3 regions of the Streptomyces sp. NPDC097107 genome follow, and region 1 is predicted to be linked to each of the others. Evidence: riboswitches for the same ligand, from Rfam matches in the RefSeq annotation. Region 1 holds a riboswitch; each other region holds the start of a gene.
The links. A riboswitch is a leader RNA that binds a small molecule or an ion and turns the genes downstream of it on or off. The one in region 1 is predicted to bind thiamine pyrophosphate.
Positions count from the first base shown of each region.

Region 2: linked by a shared signal. The riboswitch ahead of thiC (phosphomethylpyrimidine synthase ThiC) and the one ahead of ACIQ1J_RS32255 (thiamine ABC transporter substrate binding subunit) in region 1 are both predicted to bind thiamine pyrophosphate.
Region 3: linked by a shared signal. The riboswitch ahead of thiO (glycine oxidase ThiO) and the one ahead of ACIQ1J_RS32255 (thiamine ABC transporter substrate binding subunit) in region 1 are both predicted to bind thiamine pyrophosphate.

Region 1 covers NZ_JBIWEF010000018.1:47,215-52,440, reverse strand. Annotated here, with positions in the region: gene ACIQ1J_RS32260 (ABC transporter permease) at 1-1,264, opposite strand, end outside; gene ACIQ1J_RS32255 (thiamine ABC transporter substrate binding subunit) at 1,309-2,394, opposite strand; TPP riboswitch at 2,474-2,579, opposite strand; gene rlmN (23S rRNA (adenine(2503)-C(2))-methyltransferase RlmN) at 2,646-3,752, opposite strand; gene ACIQ1J_RS32245 (VOC family protein) at 4,001-4,486, shown strand; gene ACIQ1J_RS32240 (phosphatidate cytidylyltransferase) at 4,584-5,226, opposite strand, start outside.
Region 2 covers NZ_JBIWEF010000002.1:179,247-184,472, reverse strand. Annotated here, with positions in the region: gene ACIQ1J_RS04515 (SsgA family sporulation/cell division regulator) at 1-121, shown strand, start outside; gene ACIQ1J_RS04510 (YibE/F family protein) at 182-1,726, opposite strand; TPP riboswitch at 1,798-1,987, shown strand; gene thiC (phosphomethylpyrimidine synthase ThiC) at 1,980-3,773, shown strand; gene ACIQ1J_RS04500 (VWA domain-containing protein) at 3,924-5,226, shown strand, end outside.
Region 3 covers NZ_JBIWEF010000001.1:377,360-382,585, forward strand. Annotated here, with positions in the region: gene ACIQ1J_RS01765 (Rv2175c family DNA-binding protein) at 1-214, opposite strand, end outside; gene ACIQ1J_RS01770 (NAD(P)/FAD-dependent oxidoreductase) at 292-1,506, opposite strand; gene ACIQ1J_RS01775 (hypothetical protein) at 1,616-1,966, opposite strand; TPP riboswitch at 2,019-2,130, shown strand; gene thiO (glycine oxidase ThiO) at 2,128-3,360, shown strand; gene thiS (sulfur carrier protein ThiS) at 3,357-3,557, shown strand; gene ACIQ1J_RS01790 (thiazole synthase) at 3,560-4,357, shown strand; gene pknB (Stk1 family PASTA domain-containing Ser/Thr kinase) at 4,553-5,226, shown strand, end outside.

The sequences.
Region 1 (5,226 bases):
GCACCGGCAGCATGGTCCGTACGACGAAGGGGACGCCGACCAGCGCCTGCGCGAGCGGCACGAGGATCCAGGAGGCTCTGAGATCCAGCGGGGGTTCGTCCAGTGCGATCAGGAACCCGAAGCCGACGGTCACGGCGGACACCCCGAGCGGCAGCATCAGCAGCGCGTCGAAACCGCGTACGAAGCGGCCCGCGTCGCGGCGGGCGAGCGCGGTGGCGGCCAGCGCGCCGATCACCACGGCGATGGCGGTTGCGGCGACGGCGTACTGGAGGCTGTTGCCGATGGCCTCGATCGGCGGGACGAGGAAGGTGCCGCCGTCCTCCCGGGTCAGCGCCCGGTAGTAGCCGAAGCCGGGTGCACCGAGCGACCGCTCGACCAGCACGGCGAGCGGCAGCACGAGCAGTACGGCGACGGTGACCAGGACCCCGGCCAGCAGCGCCCGCTGCCCGGTCCCACGGGGCCGGCGCGCGGTCGTGGCCGCGTCCACCAGCCGCAGGGCCGTCTCCCGCCGCCGTACCGTCCAGGCGTGCACGGCGAGGACGGCGGCCACCGCGCCGAACTGGATCAGCGTCAGCACGGCCGCCGTGGACAGGTCGAAGATCTGCGAGGTCTGCCGGTAGATCTCCACCTCCAGGGTGGAGAAGGCCGGTCCGCCGAGGATCTGGACGACGCCGAAGGACGTGAAGGTGAACAGGAACACCATCAGCGCGGCGGCGGCCACGGCGGGCGCCAGCGCGGGCAGCGTCACCTGCCGCCAGGCCTTCAGCCGCGAGGCGCCGAGCATCCGCGCGGCCTCCTCCTGCCGCGGGTCGAGCTGCGCCCAGAGGCCGCCGACGGTGCGTACGACGACGGCGTAGTTGAAGAAGACGTGCGCGAGCAGGATCGCCCACACGGTGGTGTCCAGCCGTACGCCCCACAGCTCGTCGAGCAGCCCGCCGCGTCCGACCAGCGCCAGGAACGCCGTGCCGACGACGACCGTCGGCAGCACGAACGGCACGGTCACCACGGCCCGCAGGACCTGCTTGCCGGGGAAGTCGAACCGGGCGAAGACGTACGCGCCGGGCAGTGCGATGAGCAGGGTGAGCGCGGTGGAGGCCAGCGCCTGCCAGGTGGTGAACCACAGCACGTGCCGGACGTCGGGCTGGGCGAGTACGTCGACGATGCGTCCGAACTGCCAGGATCCGTCGATCCGCAGTCCGCGCGCGACGATCGCGGCGACGGGGTAGGCGAAGAACACCGCGAAGAACGCGACGGGCACGGCCATCAGGGCCGGCCGCGCCGCGCTCCCGCGCGAAGTCCTGGCCTTGCCTACTTCAGTACGAGTGAGGTCCACGACTTGACCCACTGGTCGCGATCGCCGGCGATCTTCGCCGGGTCCATGGTCTGCGGGTCCTCGGCCTGCGGCCCGAACTTCCTGAACGCCTCGGGGATCCGCGCGCCCTCCCGCACCGGGTAGACGAACATGTTCAGCGGCATGTCCTCCTGGAACTCCTTGCCGACGAGGAAGTCGAGGAGCGCCTTGCCGCCCTCGGTGTTCTCGGCGTTGCTCAGCAGGCCCGCGTACTCGACCTGACGGAAGCAGGTGCCGGTGGCGACGCCCGTCGGCGCGGTGCCGGGCTGCGGGTCGGCGTAGATGACCTCGGCGGGCGGGGACGAGGCGTAGGAGACGACGAGCGGGCGGTCGCCCTTGGCCTTCTTGCCGCCGGACGAACCGGAGAACTCCTCGTTGTACGCCTGCTCCCAGCCGTCGACGACCTTGAGGCCGTTCGCCTTCAGCTTCTTCCAGTAGTCCTGCCAGCCGTCGTCCCCGTACTCGGCGGCGGTGCCGAGCAGGAAGCCGAGGCCGGGCGAGGAGGTGCCCGCGTTCTCGGTGACGAGCAGGTCCTTGTACTCGGGCTTGATCAGGTCGTCGAAGGAGTCCGGCGGGGTCAGCTTGTGCTTGCTGAAGTACGCCTTGTCGTAGTTGACACAGACGTCACCGGTGGTGACGGGCGTGACCCGGTGCTTGTCCTGGTCGGCCCGGTACTCGGGGCGGATCCGGTCGGAACCCTTCGCCTCGTACGGCTGGAACAGCCCGTTGTCGAGCGCGCGGGACAGCAGCGTGTTGTCGACGCCGAAGAAGACGTCGCCCTGGGGGTTGTCCTTGGTGAGGACGGCCTTGTTGACGGCCTGCCCGGCGTCGCCGTCCTCCAGCACCCGGACCTTGTAGCCGGAGCTCTTCTCGAAGGCGGCGATGACGTCCTTCGAGGCGGCCCACGAGTTGTGGCTGACGAGGGTCACGGTCCTGGAGTCGCCGGAGCCCTGGCTGCCGCCGTCGGACGATCCGCAGGCGGCCAGGCCGCCGACCATGCCGAGCCCGACGGCCAGGACGGTGGCCTTCTTTGTGATGCTCACTGAATTCCTCCTGGGTGACCAGGAGAAGACGCGGCCCCGCCCGGAACCCCTGGCGAGGGTCCCGGGCAGGGCGCAACAGCTCGAGTGGTGACCGATCTCCCTACCCAGAATGACCTGGGCCAGGTTCGGAGGGTCTGCGGCCGGTGCCGCACTCTCAGCGCTGTGGCGCTCCCCTGTCGGAATATGAAGATGTGGTTCCGGACGTACTTCCGTATGACGTCGTCGTACGACGATGTACGACGCCGGTCAGGTTACCGCTCGCTCGCGGCGAGCTGACCACACGCCCCGTCGATCTCTTGCCCACGGGTGTCCCGGATCGTCACCGGCACACCATGCGCCGCGATCGCCTCGACGAACGCCTTCTCGTCCTCGGGCCGCGAAGCGGTCCACTTCGAGCCGGGCGTGGGGTTGAGCGGGATGAGGTTGACGTGCACGGGCCTGCTCTTGAGCATCCGCCCGAGCCGGTCGCCGCGCCACGCCTGGTCGTTGATGTCCCGGATCAGCGCGTACTCGATCGACAGCCGCCGGCCCGACCGTTCCGCGTACTCGAACCCGGCGTCCAGCACCTCACGCACCTTCCACCGCGTATTGACCGGGACGAGGGTGTCGCGCAGCTCGTCGTCCGGCGCGTGCAGCGAGATCGCGAGGCGGCACTTGAAGCCCTCGTCGGCGAAACGGTGGATGGCCGGCACGAGGCCGACCGTGGAGACGGTGATGCCGCGCTGGGAGAGACCCAGTCCGTCGGGCTCGGGGTCGGTGAGGCGGCGGATGGAACCGACGACGCGGTTGTAGTTGGCGAGGGGCTCGCCCATGCCCATGAACACGATGTTGCTCAGCCGGGCCGGTCCGCCGGGGACCTCACCGTCCCGCAGGGCACGCATCCCGTCCACGATCTGGTGCACGATCTCGGCGGTGGACAGATTCCGGTCCAGGCCCGCCTGCCCCGTGGCACAGAACGGGCAGTTCATTCCGCAGCCCGCCTGGGAGCTGATGCACATGGTCACCCGGTCCGGGTAACGCATGAGGACGGACTCGACGAGCGTCCCGTCGAACAGCTTCCACAGCGTCTTGCGGGTGGTGCCCTGGTCGGTCGACAGGTGCCGCACGACCGACATCAGCTCGGGCAGCAGCGCCTCCCGGAGCCCCTGGCGCGAGCCGGCGGGGATGTCGGTCCACTGCTCGGGGTCGTGCGCGTACCGCGCGAAGTAGTGCTGCGAGAGCTGCTTCGCACGGAACGGCTTCTCGCCGATCGCGGCGACGGCCTCCTTGCGCTCGGCGGGCGTGAGGTCGGCGAGGTGCCGCGGCGGCTTCTTGGCTCCGCGGGGGGCGACGAATGTGAGTTCTCCGGGCTTAGGCATGGCTGTACCAGTGTCGCAGATCGACTTGGGTGGCCTGCGGGAGACCAGGCCGGGCGTGACCGAGCGCCCGGATCGGCGTTGTGACTTCCGATTGGCGAAGCAGGGGACGCGATGTCGTTCCCCGCATGTCCCGCGGCGCCGCATGGCCGCCGCTTGACCTGGACCAAGCTTGAGTTTTTAGGCTCCGTTCAGAGTCGCAGGAAGCGATCCGCAAGAACCGTTCAGCGTGCTTTTCGAGGAGGTTCGCCATGAGCGAGCACACAGCCCATTTCGAGATCCCCGACCGCTACCGCTATGCCGTGATCCCGCACATCATGGTCGACGACGCCGCCGCGGCGATCGACTTCTACCAGCGGGCGTTCGGCGCCCGTGAGAACTTCCGGATCGACGCTCCGGGCGGTGGGATCATGCACGCCGAGATCACCATCGGGCGGTCGACCCTGATGCTGGGCGACTCCAGCGTGGACGAGGCGGAGGCCGGCTCCTTCGCCGCCCCGGCCTCGCTCGGCGGCGGCACGTCCGTCACGTTGCACGTCTTCGTGCCGGACGTCGACAGCCTGGCGGAGCGGGCCGAGGCCGCCGGGGCGGAGATCCTCCAGCCGCCGAAGGACATGTTCCACGGTGACCGCACCGTCATCCTCAAAGACCCTTCGGGTCACATGTGGGTGTTCCTGACCCACATCGAGGAGGTCTCGGAGGAGGAGCTGCGGCACCGCCTGACCGCCGCCGGGTGACCGCGACGGCCATGAGCACGGTGGCGGGATCGGACAGCGAGAGGCCCGCCGCCCAGAGGGACGGCGGGCCTTACCCGTCAGGACAACCACCGGGCCGTCAGCCGGACCCGACGAAGATCACCAACAGCAGCCACACCACAGGCGCCGTCGGCAGCAGCGAGTCCAGGCGGTCCATGATGCCGCCGTGGCCCGGGAGCAGCGTGCCCATGTCCTTGATGCCCAGGTCCCGCTTGATCATGGACTCGCCGAGGTCGCCCAGTGTGGCGCTGACGGCGACCGCGAGGCCGAGCAGCAGGCCCTGCCACCAGGTGCCGTCGTCGATCATGAACTGCATGCACAGCGCGCCGGCCACCATCGCGAACGCCACCGCTCCGAGCAGGCCCTCACGGGTCTTGCCAGGGCTGATGCGCGGGGCGAGCTTGGTCTTGCCGAAGCGCCAGCCGACGGCGTAGGCGCCGGTGTCGCTGACGACCGTCAGCAGGAGGAAGACCAGGACGCGCCGCGAGCCGTCCTCCGCCATGAGCATCATCGCGACGAACGTGGCCAGGAACGGCACGTAGAACGCGGCGAAGAGTCCCGCCGTGACGTCCTTGAGGTAGCCCTCCGGCGGCTCGGTCATCCGCCATACGAGGACCGCCAGCGCCGTGAGCGCCATGGCGACCCACGCACCCTCGGCACCCCGCACGTACCCGGCGACCACCATCGCCGCGCCGCCGATCGCGAGCGGCACGAGGGGCGCC
Region 2 (5,226 bases), on a different contig from region 1:
GTTCCTCGACCGGACCGACAAGCTGGTGCCGCTGGGGCAGGAGGGCGCGCTCGCCGACTTCGACGCCCACCTCGACGATGCCCTGGACCGCATCCTGGCGGAAGAGCAGAGCGCGGGCTGAACCGTTACGGCAGCTCTACGGCCGTGGTGCAACGCTTCGCCGTGACCGGCTGCCGATGGGTCAGCGCTTACGCCGACGGCCCCGCCCGCGTACGGGAGCCGCACCGGCGCCCGGTGTCGCACCGGCGGCCTGCGCCGCCAGTGAGCCGGCCGGTCGGTCGGCCGATACGACGAGGGCCGCGAGGGCCGTGGTGACCGGAACGGATGCCACCAGACCGATCGACCCGACCAGCGTGCGCACGATCTCCTCTGCCACCAACTCGCTGTTGGCGACCGTCCCCACCCCGCTCTGCGCGATCGAGAACAGCAGCAGCAGGGGCAGCGCGGCGCCCGCGTAGGCGAGGACGAGCGTGTTGACGACCGAGGCGATGTGGTCGCGGCCGATCCGGATACCCGCCCGGTACAGCCCCCGCCAGCCCATCGTGGGGTTGGCCTCGTGCAGTTCCCAGACCGCCGACGTCTGGGTGACCGTCACGTCGTCGAGCACACCGAGCGAACCGATGATGACTCCGGCGAGCAGCAGGCCGCTCATGTCGATCGTCGGATACAGGCCGTGGATGAGGCCGGTGTTGTCGTCCGTGTTGCCGGTGAGCGCGGCCCAGTCGATGAACAGCGATCCGAGCACGCCGATCAGCAACAGCGAGATCAGGGTGCCCAGCACCGCAACGGACGTACGGGCCGACAGGCCGTGGCACAGGTAGAGCGCGATCAGCATGATGGCGCTGGCCCCGACCACAGCCACGGCCAGCGGGTTCGACCCCTGCAGGATCGCGGGCAGGATGAAGAAGTTCAGCAGCAGGAAGCTGATGGCCAGCGAGACCAGGGCCATGAGGCCCCGCAGCCTTCCGACGACCACGACGGCGAGCGCGAAGATGCAGGCGAGCAGGGCCAGCGGCAGCCCGCGGTTGATGTCGGTCACCGAGTACTGCAGGTCCTTCGGTGCGGAGGGCTCGTAGGCGACCACCACCTTCTGGCCCTCGTGCAACTGCCGGGACTGGTCCGGCTGCACGATCTCGGTGAACGTAAGGCCCTTGTCCTTGCCGCTGTCGACGCGGATCGTCGCCCGCTTGCAGTCGCCCTGCGCCTGCTGCACCGCGGAGGAGCCCTCGGCGGTGGAGGTGTCGCCGGTCGGGGGGACGCCCGATGCGTTGACGGACTGGCAGCTCAGCTCGACCACCTTGGTGACGGTGGCGTCCTGCGTCTGCCGGTCGAAGCCGACCCCGGTGCGTTCGTGCGGCGGCGCACCGCCCGGCCACAGCAACGCGAGCCCGACCAGTACCGCCGCGGCGAACGGGATGAGGACCGCGGCGATGACCTTCCGCAGGTGCCGGGAGACGGGCGCCGCCGGTCCGTGACTGTGGGAGTGCCCGTGCCCACCCGGACCGCCGTGGCCGCCGGAACCGCCGTGGCCACCCGGACCGCCGTGGCCGCCGGAATCGCCGTGGCCGTCCCCCGCGCCGTGGCCGCCGCCCGTGTCGTCTCTGCCGCCGCCAGAGCCCGGAGCGCCGGAAGGGGCGGGGCCGGCTCCGCGGCCGTCGCCTTCCTCGGGGCCCGGTCCGCGGCGGGGCTCGTGCGGCGGAAACGGTGGATGCTGCGGTGTGGTCACCGACCGATCATCGCAAGAACGAGGGGGGCCCTCTGTTCACCGCGCCCGAATTGACGCTAGCGTGGGGGCACCTTTGTACACGCGGGAGCTCGGAGCACCGGGCTGAGAGGGCGCTGACCTCCGTTCCATCGATGTTTCACGGGAAACGTCACCGAATCCGAGTGATGTATCCCACGAAGCGTCGACAGACGGAAGCCGCTGCGTCGACCGCCGAACCTGTTACCGGGTAATGCCGGCGTAGGGAGTAGGTCTCATGACCATCAAGGACGCACGCACGCCTGCCTCCACGCAGAACTCCGCCCAGGAGGAGACCACGGAGGCCGGGAAGTCCATCGGCTGGCACAAGGCGTACGTCGAGGGTTCGCGCCCCGACCTGCGCGTGCCGGTTCGCCAGGTGCACCTCACCAACGGGCAGTCGGTCACGCTGTACGACACTTCAGGCCCGTACACCGATCCGCTCGTCGACACCGATGTCCGCAGGGGGCTCTTGCCGCTGCGGGAGAACTGGATCATCGCCCGGGGGGACACCGAGGAGTACGCGGGCCGTCCCGTTCGTCCCGAGGACGACGGAATCAAACACACCTCTCCGCGCGGCGGCCTGCGCAACCTCGACGCCGTCTTCCCCGGGCGGCCGCGCCAGCCGCGCCGGGGGAGGGACGGCAACGCGGTCACGCAGCTCGCGTACGCACGCCGGGGCGAGATCACGCCGGAGATGGAATACGTGGCAGTCCGGGAGAACGTCTCGCCGGAAGTGGTCCGGGAGGAGATCGCGGCGGGCCGTGCCGTGCTGCCTGCCAACGTCAACCACCCGGAGATCGAGCCGATGATCATCGGCAAGCGGTTCCTGGTGAAGGTCAACGCCAACATCGGCAACTCGGCGGTGACGTCCTCCATCGAGGAGGAGGTCGACAAGATGACCTGGGCGACCCGGTGGGGTGCCGACACGGTCATGGACCTGTCCACCGGCCGCAACATCCACACCACCCGCGAGTGGGTGCTGCGCAACTCCCCCGTCCCCATCGGCACCGTGCCGCTCTACCAGGCCCTGGAGAAGGTCGACGGCCGCGCCGAGGAGCTGACCTGGGAGATCTACAAGGACACCGTCATTGAGCAGGCCGAGCAGGGCGTGGACTACATGACGGTCCACGCGGGTGTGCGCCTGGCGTACGTACCGCTGACCGCGAACCGTAAGACGGGCATCGTCTCGCGCGGTGGCTCGATCATGGCGGCGTGGTGCCTGGCGCACCACAGGGAGTCGTTCCTCTACGAGAACTTCGAGGAGCTCTGCGAAATCCTCGCCGCCTACGACGTCACGTACTCCCTCGGCGACGGCCTGCGGCCGGGCTCGATCGCGGACGCCAACGACGAGGCGCAGTTCGCGGAGTTGCGCACGCTCGGGGAACTCAACTCGATCGCCAAGCGTTTCAACGTACAGACCATGATCGAGGGCCCGGGCCATGTCCCGATGCACAAGATCAAGGAGAACATCGACCTTCAGCAGGAGATCTGCGATGAAGCTCCGTTCTATACGCTCGGCCCGCTGACGACGGACGTCGCGCCGGCGTACGACCACATCACCTCCGGTATCGGTGCCGCGATGATCGCTTGGTGGGGCACGGCCATGCTTTGCTACGTCACGCCCAAGGAGCACTTGGGCCTGCCCAACCGTGACGACGTCAAGACCGGCGTCATCACCTACAAGATCGCCGCCCATGCCGCCGACCTCGCCAAGGGTCACCCAGGTGCGCAGGAGTGGGACGACGCGCTGTCGGACGCCCGTTTCGAGTTCCGGTGGGAGGACCAGTTCAACCTGGCCCTCGACCCGGACACCGCACGGGAGTTCCACGACGAGACACTGCCGGCCGAGCCCGCCAAGACGGCCCACTTCTGCTCGATGTGCGGTCCGAAGTTCTGTTCGATGAAGATCTCGCAGGACATCCGACGTGAGCACGGAGGCAGCAAGGCCGAGATCGAGGAGGGCATGGCCCAGAAGTCGAAGGAGTTCGCGGCACAGGGAAACAGGGTCTACCTGCCGTTGGCCGACTGAGTCCCTGCCCCGGTCTCACGCTGAGCGATCCTGCACACCAAGGGCGGGGGCGCTTGGCGTGGGCCCGGGACGGCGGGGCGAGTGATCTCCCGGACGGGACGCCGGGCCTGCCCTCTCCCCACCGGGGGTGCGTCTCGGCAGACTGGGTACATGACAGCCATCTCCCTGAGCAAGGGTGCCAATCTCGCCGTCGACTCCCCCGCGGTGCGCGTCGAACTCGTCTGGGCCGCCGGGCCGGGTGTGCCCGAGGTCGACGCCTCCGCGCTGCTGCTCACCTCGGCCGGACGCGTGCGGGACGACGGCGACTTCGTCTTCTACAACCAGCCCCGCCATGCGTCCGACGCGGTGAGGTACCTGGGCAAGCAGGGCGGCTCCGGTGCCGGCGCGGGTGTCACGACCGACGCCGTCGAGGTGGACCTGCGCTCGGTGGAACCGGCCGTCGACCGCATCGTCCTGTGTGCCTCGGCGGACAGCGGGACGTTCGGCCAGGTCCCGGGCCTGTCACTGCGGCTGCTGGACACCGGGACCCGCACCGAACTGGCCCGGTTCGACATGGCGGCCGGGACGGAGACCGCCCTGGTCGGCGGCGAGTTGTACCGGCGCCAGGGGAAGTGGAAGTTCCGCGCGGTCGGGCAGGGTTACGCCTCCGGACTCGCGGGGGTGGCCACGGACTTCGGCATCACCGTGGACGACGCTCCCCCGGCGGCCGCGCCCGCCGCCCCGGCGACAGCGGCGAGCCGGCCGACCCCGCCGACACCGCAGGCGCCCATGCCACCGGTCCCGGCCCCGTCGGCAGCACAGGCGCCGCCCGCAGCGCCGACCGCGCCACCGGCGCCCACCGGTGCGGGACCCCGCCTCACCAAGGGGGAGGAACACCTTCCCGTCGACATGCGCAAGCGATTGTCCCTGCGCAAGGAACAGGTCGCGGTCAGCCTGAGCAAGCACGGGGCGGCCGGGGTCACCGCGCGCGTCATCCTGGTCCTGGACGCCTCCGGGTCCATGTCCTTCCTCTACTCCAAGGGCGTGGTCACGGACGTCGTGGAGCGGATGGCCGCCGTCGCCGCGCAACTGGACGACGACGGTGAGATGCAGGCGTGGACCTTCGCCTCGACTCCGGCCCGGCTGCCCGACCTCCGCATCGGAGAGCTCCCCGAATGGCTGCGGCTGCACGTACGCGTGGGGGAGATCAGCCTCTTCCGCCGCGGCAGGAAGAAGGGCCTGCACCCCGAGCAGGTCGACATGCGGGCGGTCGGCATCCAGAACGAGGAACAGAAGGTGATCGCCGAAGTCCGGTCCTACGTCCGGGACAACCCGGCGTCGGCTCCGACCCTGGTGCTGTTCTTCTCCGACGGAGGCGTCTACCGCGATGCCGAGATCGAGCGGGAGTTGCGGGAGGCGGTGGAGGAACCCGTCTTCTGGCAGTTCGTGGGGCTCGGGCGGTCCAACTACGGGG
Region 3 (5,226 bases), on a different contig from region 1:
GGGTCCCGACCAGGCCCTTGACGACCTTGTCCTCGTCGATGAAGGCCGCGGGGATGTGCAGCGCGCGGTTCTCACCGCGCCGTACGGCGATGAGCTGGCCTTCCTTGATCAGCTGGCGTACGCGGGTCACCTCGACGCCGAGCATCTCGGCGATGTCGGGGACGGTGAGCCAGGCAGGCACGAGAGCATCGATCTTTGCGTCAATCTCGGTCACGTCCCAAGCCTGCCATCTGGCACTGACAGTCGGAAACCAGACCCGTCCGACCCGGGTCGCCGCACCCGGGCGGAGGGCTACGCCGCCGCCGCCTTCAGCGGCCTCGCCGGGTCGGCCAGCAGCCGCGGGTCCATCGTCGTGCCGGCCTGGATCACGCGTCTGCCCTGGGCCAGGTCCCGGGGACGGCCCACCGCCAGCAGGGCGACCAGGCGGTCCTCGCGCAGCCAGCAGACCGTCCAGGCGGGGCCCGACGGGTCGCCGCGCCACAGGGTGGTGTCGGTGGCCGTGTGATGACCGGCGTACTGGACGAAGCGGCCGAACTGCTCGGACCAGAAGTACGGCACCGGGTCGTAGGCCACCGGGGCCTCACCGACGGCGGCGCCGATGATGTTGGCGGCGACCGTGCGCGGGCCCTGGAGGGCGTTGTCCCAGTGGTGCACCAGGAGCCGCTCGCCGTAGCGGCCGGACGGGAAGGAGGCACAGTCGCCGACCGCGTAGACGTCCGGGACGGAGGTGCGCAGGCGGTCGTCGGCCAGGACGTCGCCGTGCGCGCCGAGGTCGATCCCGGAACCGGCGAGCCAGGCGGTGGCGGGCCGGGCTCCGATGCCGACGACGACCGCGCCGGCGGGCAGCCGCGAGCCGTCGTCGAGGACGACGACGTGGCCGGGCGCGCCGGGTCCGCCGGGCTTCCCGGGACCGCCCGTCTCGACGCGCTCCACGCGCGCGTGGGTGCGCAGTACGGCGCCCGAGTCGGCGTACCAGCCGGTCATCGGCGCGGCGACCTCGGCGGGCAGAGCGCCGGCGAGGGGCCGGCCGGCGGCCTCCACGACGGTCACGGCGCAGCCCGCCTCCCGCGCGGCGGTGGCGAACTCGGCGCCGATCCAGCCCGCGCCGACGACCACGATGTCGTGCTGCCGGGCGAGCACCGGCCGCAGCCGTTCGGCGTCGTCCAGGGTGCGCAGCAGGTGCACTCCGGGCACGCCCTGCGCACCGGGCAGCCGGATCGGTTCGGCGCCGGTCGCGAGGACGAGGAGGTCGTACGGCACAGGTCCGTCGGAGGTGTCCAGGACGTGCGCGCGGGGGCGGACGCCCAGGGCCTCGCAGCCGAGCCGCAGGCTGATGCCGAGCGCCTGGAAGTCGACGTCGAAGGCGGAGCCCTCGGCCGTGCCGAGCAGGACGGCCTTGGACAGCGGGGGACGGTCGTACGGCTGGTGCGGCTCCGCGCCGATCAGGGTCACGGTGCCGGTGAAGCCCTGCTCCCGCAGGGCGACCGCGGTCTGCACGCCCGCCATGCCGGCGCCCACCACGACCACGCGGCGCTCCGCGTCCGCTCCCCGTTCCCGGGTCTGCTCCTGCGTCTGCTCGCTCACCTGATCACCTTAGACACCGGCACCTGGTCGGTCAGTGCCCGTGCGCGGTGACCTGCTCCACAACGCTCGTCCCGCTGCCCCGCTGCGACTCCCACTCCCAGGCCTCGTCCAGGCGCACCCGCCCGTCCGGCAGCTCGGCGACGGTCGACACGCAGTGTCCCGACGACGTGCTTCCGTCGGTCTTGAGCTGCACGTACCGGAAGTCGAGGCGGTCGCCCTCCCTGGTGCCCACCAGCCGCCCCCGGACGACGTCACCGCCCGCGTACTCGGCCCATACGGCGCCGTCCTGCTCGTGATAGGTGAAGCGGGTGCGCGTACCCACCTGGCCGGGCGCCTGGTCGGCGACGGGGGCGAGAACGAGACCGTCGAGTGAACGCGCCACGGGCGGAGGCTCCCTTACGAGTGCGATGTGCTGCGGGCTAGGGTGGCCAACGTAAAGCACTCGCGGGAGCCCGGACGCACCGGGCTGAGAGGGAGGCTGGCGGCCTCCGACCGTACGAACCTGATCCGGGTCATGCCGGCGAAGGGAGGGGCTGGACGCCCATGTCGTCACCACCGACTTCCGCTTCCGTGTCCGGAGCCGCCGCGAGGCCCGCGTCGTCGCGTACGCCGGACGTCCTCGTCGTCGGCGGCGGGATCATCGGCCTGGTCACTGCCTGGCGGGCCGCGCAGCGCGGGCTCGCCACGGCTCTCGTGGACCCCGAGCCGGGCGGTGGGGCCGCCCAGGTGGCCGCCGGGATGCTGGCCGCCGTGACGGAGCTGCACTACGGCGAGCAGACGCTGCTCGCGCTGAACCTCGCCTCGGCCCGCCGCTACCCGGAATTCGCGGCCGAGCTGGCCGACCTGACGGGCCACGACCTCGGTTACCGCCGGTGCGGCACCCTCGCCGTCGCGCTGGACGCCGACGACCGGGCCCACCTGCGGGAACTGCACGCGCTCCAGCAGCGGTCGGGCCTGGAGTCCGAGTGGCTGTCGGGGCGCGAGTGCCGGCGCCTGGAGCCGATGCTCGCGCCGGGCGTGCGCGGGGGCCTGCGGGTGGACGGCGACCACCAGATCGACCCCCGCCGCCTCGCCGGCGCGCTGGTGGCCGCCTGCGAGCGCGCGGGCGTCGTCTTCCACCGGGTGTGGGCCGACCGGCTCACCGTCGGGCGCGGCGGCGAGCGGGCCACGGGTGTCGTCACGGCCGACGGCACCGCGCTGGAGGCCGGGCAGGTGGTACTGGCCTCAGGCAGCCTGAGCGGGCGGTTCACGGGCGTCCCCGAGGACGTGCTGCCGCCGGTGCGGCCCGTGAAGGGGCAGGTGCTGCGGCTGACGATGCCGCGGACGCACGGGCCGCTGCTGAACCGGACGGTGCGTGCCGTGGTGCGCGGCAACCCCCTCTACCTGGTGCCCCGGGAGAGCGGCGAGCTGGTCGTCGGCGCCACCAGCGAGGAGCTGGGCTGGGACACGACGGTGACCGCGGGCGGCGTCTACGAGTTGCTGCGCGACGCCCACGAGCTGGTCCCCGGCATCACCGAGCTGCCTCTGGTGGAGACCCGGGCGGGCCTGCGCCCCGGGTCCCCGGACAACGCCCCGCTGCTCGGCCCGACCGGGCTGGCGGGCCTGCTGCTCGCCACCGGGCACTTCCGCAACGGCGTCCTGCTCACCCCGGTCACCGGCGACGCCATGGCACACGTCCTGACCACCGGGGAGCTGCCGGCGGAGGCCCGCCCCTTCACCCCCCGGCGCTTCGGCGCCGCTCCCGCACTCCAGCGACTCTCGGAGCAGCCCGCATGAACATCTCCGTCAACGGCGAGCCGCGCCAGGTGGCTCCCGGCACGGCCCTGGACGCCCTGGTGGGCACGCTCACCGCGGCGCCGTCCGGTGTGGCCGCCGCCCTGAACGAAACCGTCGTCCCGCGCGCGCAGTGGCCCGCCACCGCGCTGGCCGACGGCGACCGCGTCGAAGTCCTCACCGCCGTCCAAGGAGGCTGACCATGGCCGACGATCCCTTCGTCCTCGGCGGTACGTCCTACGGGTCCCGCCTGATCATGGGCACCGGCGGGGCGCCCAGCCTCGACGTGCTGGAGCGCGCACTCGTGGCCTCCGGGACCGAGCTGACGACCGTCGCGATGCGGCGCGTCAACGCCTCGGTGCACGGGTCCGTGCTGTCGGTGCTCGAGAAGCTCGGCATCCGGGTGCTGCCGAACACGGCCGGCTGCTTCACCGCCGGGGAGGCCGTCCTCACCGCCCGCCTCGCGCGCGAGGCCCTCGGCACCGACCTCGTGAAGCTGGAGGTCATCGCCGACGAGCGCACCCTGCTGCCGGACCCGATCGAGCTGCTGGACGCGGCGGAGACGCTGGTCGACGACGGGTTCACGGTGCTGCCGTACACGAACGACGACCCGGTCCTGGCGCGGAAGCTGGAGGACGTCGGGTGCGCCGCGATCATGCCGCTCGGTTCGCCGATCGGGTCGGGGCTGGGCATCCGCAACCCGCACAACTTCGAGCTGATCGCGGAGCACGCGGGTGTGCCGGTGATCCTGGACGCGGGGGCCGGTACGGCGTCGGACGTGGCGCTGGCGATGGAGCTGGGGTGTGCGGGTGTGATGCTCGCCTCGGCGGTGACGCGGGCGCAGGAGCCGGTGCTGATGGCGGAGGGGATGCGGTTCGCCGTGGAGGCGGGGCGCTGTGCGCGGCGGGCGGGGCGGATTCCGCGGCGGCGGTTCGCCGAGGCGTCGTCTCCCGCGGAGGGCCTCGCGGCGCTGGATCCGGAGCGGCCCGCTTTTCAGTAGTCCCGGGTTGTCCTGGCGTTTCGTCTCCCACCCACGCGCCGCCCGTTTCCAGTCGGACAAGTGGGCCTCGCCCGCGGGGGTACGTCGCCGTCGGCGGCCGGCCGTGCGTGGGAAGCGTCACAGGTGCGCTGCAGTACCGCACCCGATCGTCGGCGACGACGCCGGGTGTCCGTGGTGGCTCGTAGACTCACCTGCGTGGACACGACCCTTCAGGACCCTCTCGTCGGGCAGGTGCTCGACGGCCGGTACCGCGTCGAGGCGCGGATCGCGGTGGGCGGGATGGCCACGGTCTACCGGGCCGTGGACACCCGCCTGGACCGCGTGCTCGCGCTGAAGGTGATGCACCCGACGCTCGCGACCGACGCCACCTTCGTGGAGCGGTTCATCCGCGAGGCGAAGTCGGTGGCCCGGCTCGACCACCCCAACGTCGTACAGGTGTTCGACCAGGGGGCCGAGGGGGCGTACGTCTACCTGGCCATGGAGTACATCGCCGGCTGCACCCTGCGTGACGTGCTGCGCGAGCGCGGGGCGCTGCGGCCGCGGGCCGCGCTGGACATCCTGGAGCCGGTGCTGGCCGCGCTCGGCGCCGCGCACCGGGCCGGATTCGTGCACCGGGACATGAAGCCGGAGAACGTCCTGATAGGCGACGACGGCCGGGTCAAGGTCGCCGACTTCGGCCTGGTCCGGGCCGTGGACACGGTCACCAGCACCACCGGCTCCGTCCTCGGCACCGTCTCGTACCTGGCGCCCGAGCAGATCGAACACGGCACCGCCGACCCCAGGGTCGACGTGTACGCCTGCGGCGTCGTCCTGTACGAGATGCTGACCGGCGGCAAGCCGCACGACGGGGACTCCCCCGCCCAGGTGCT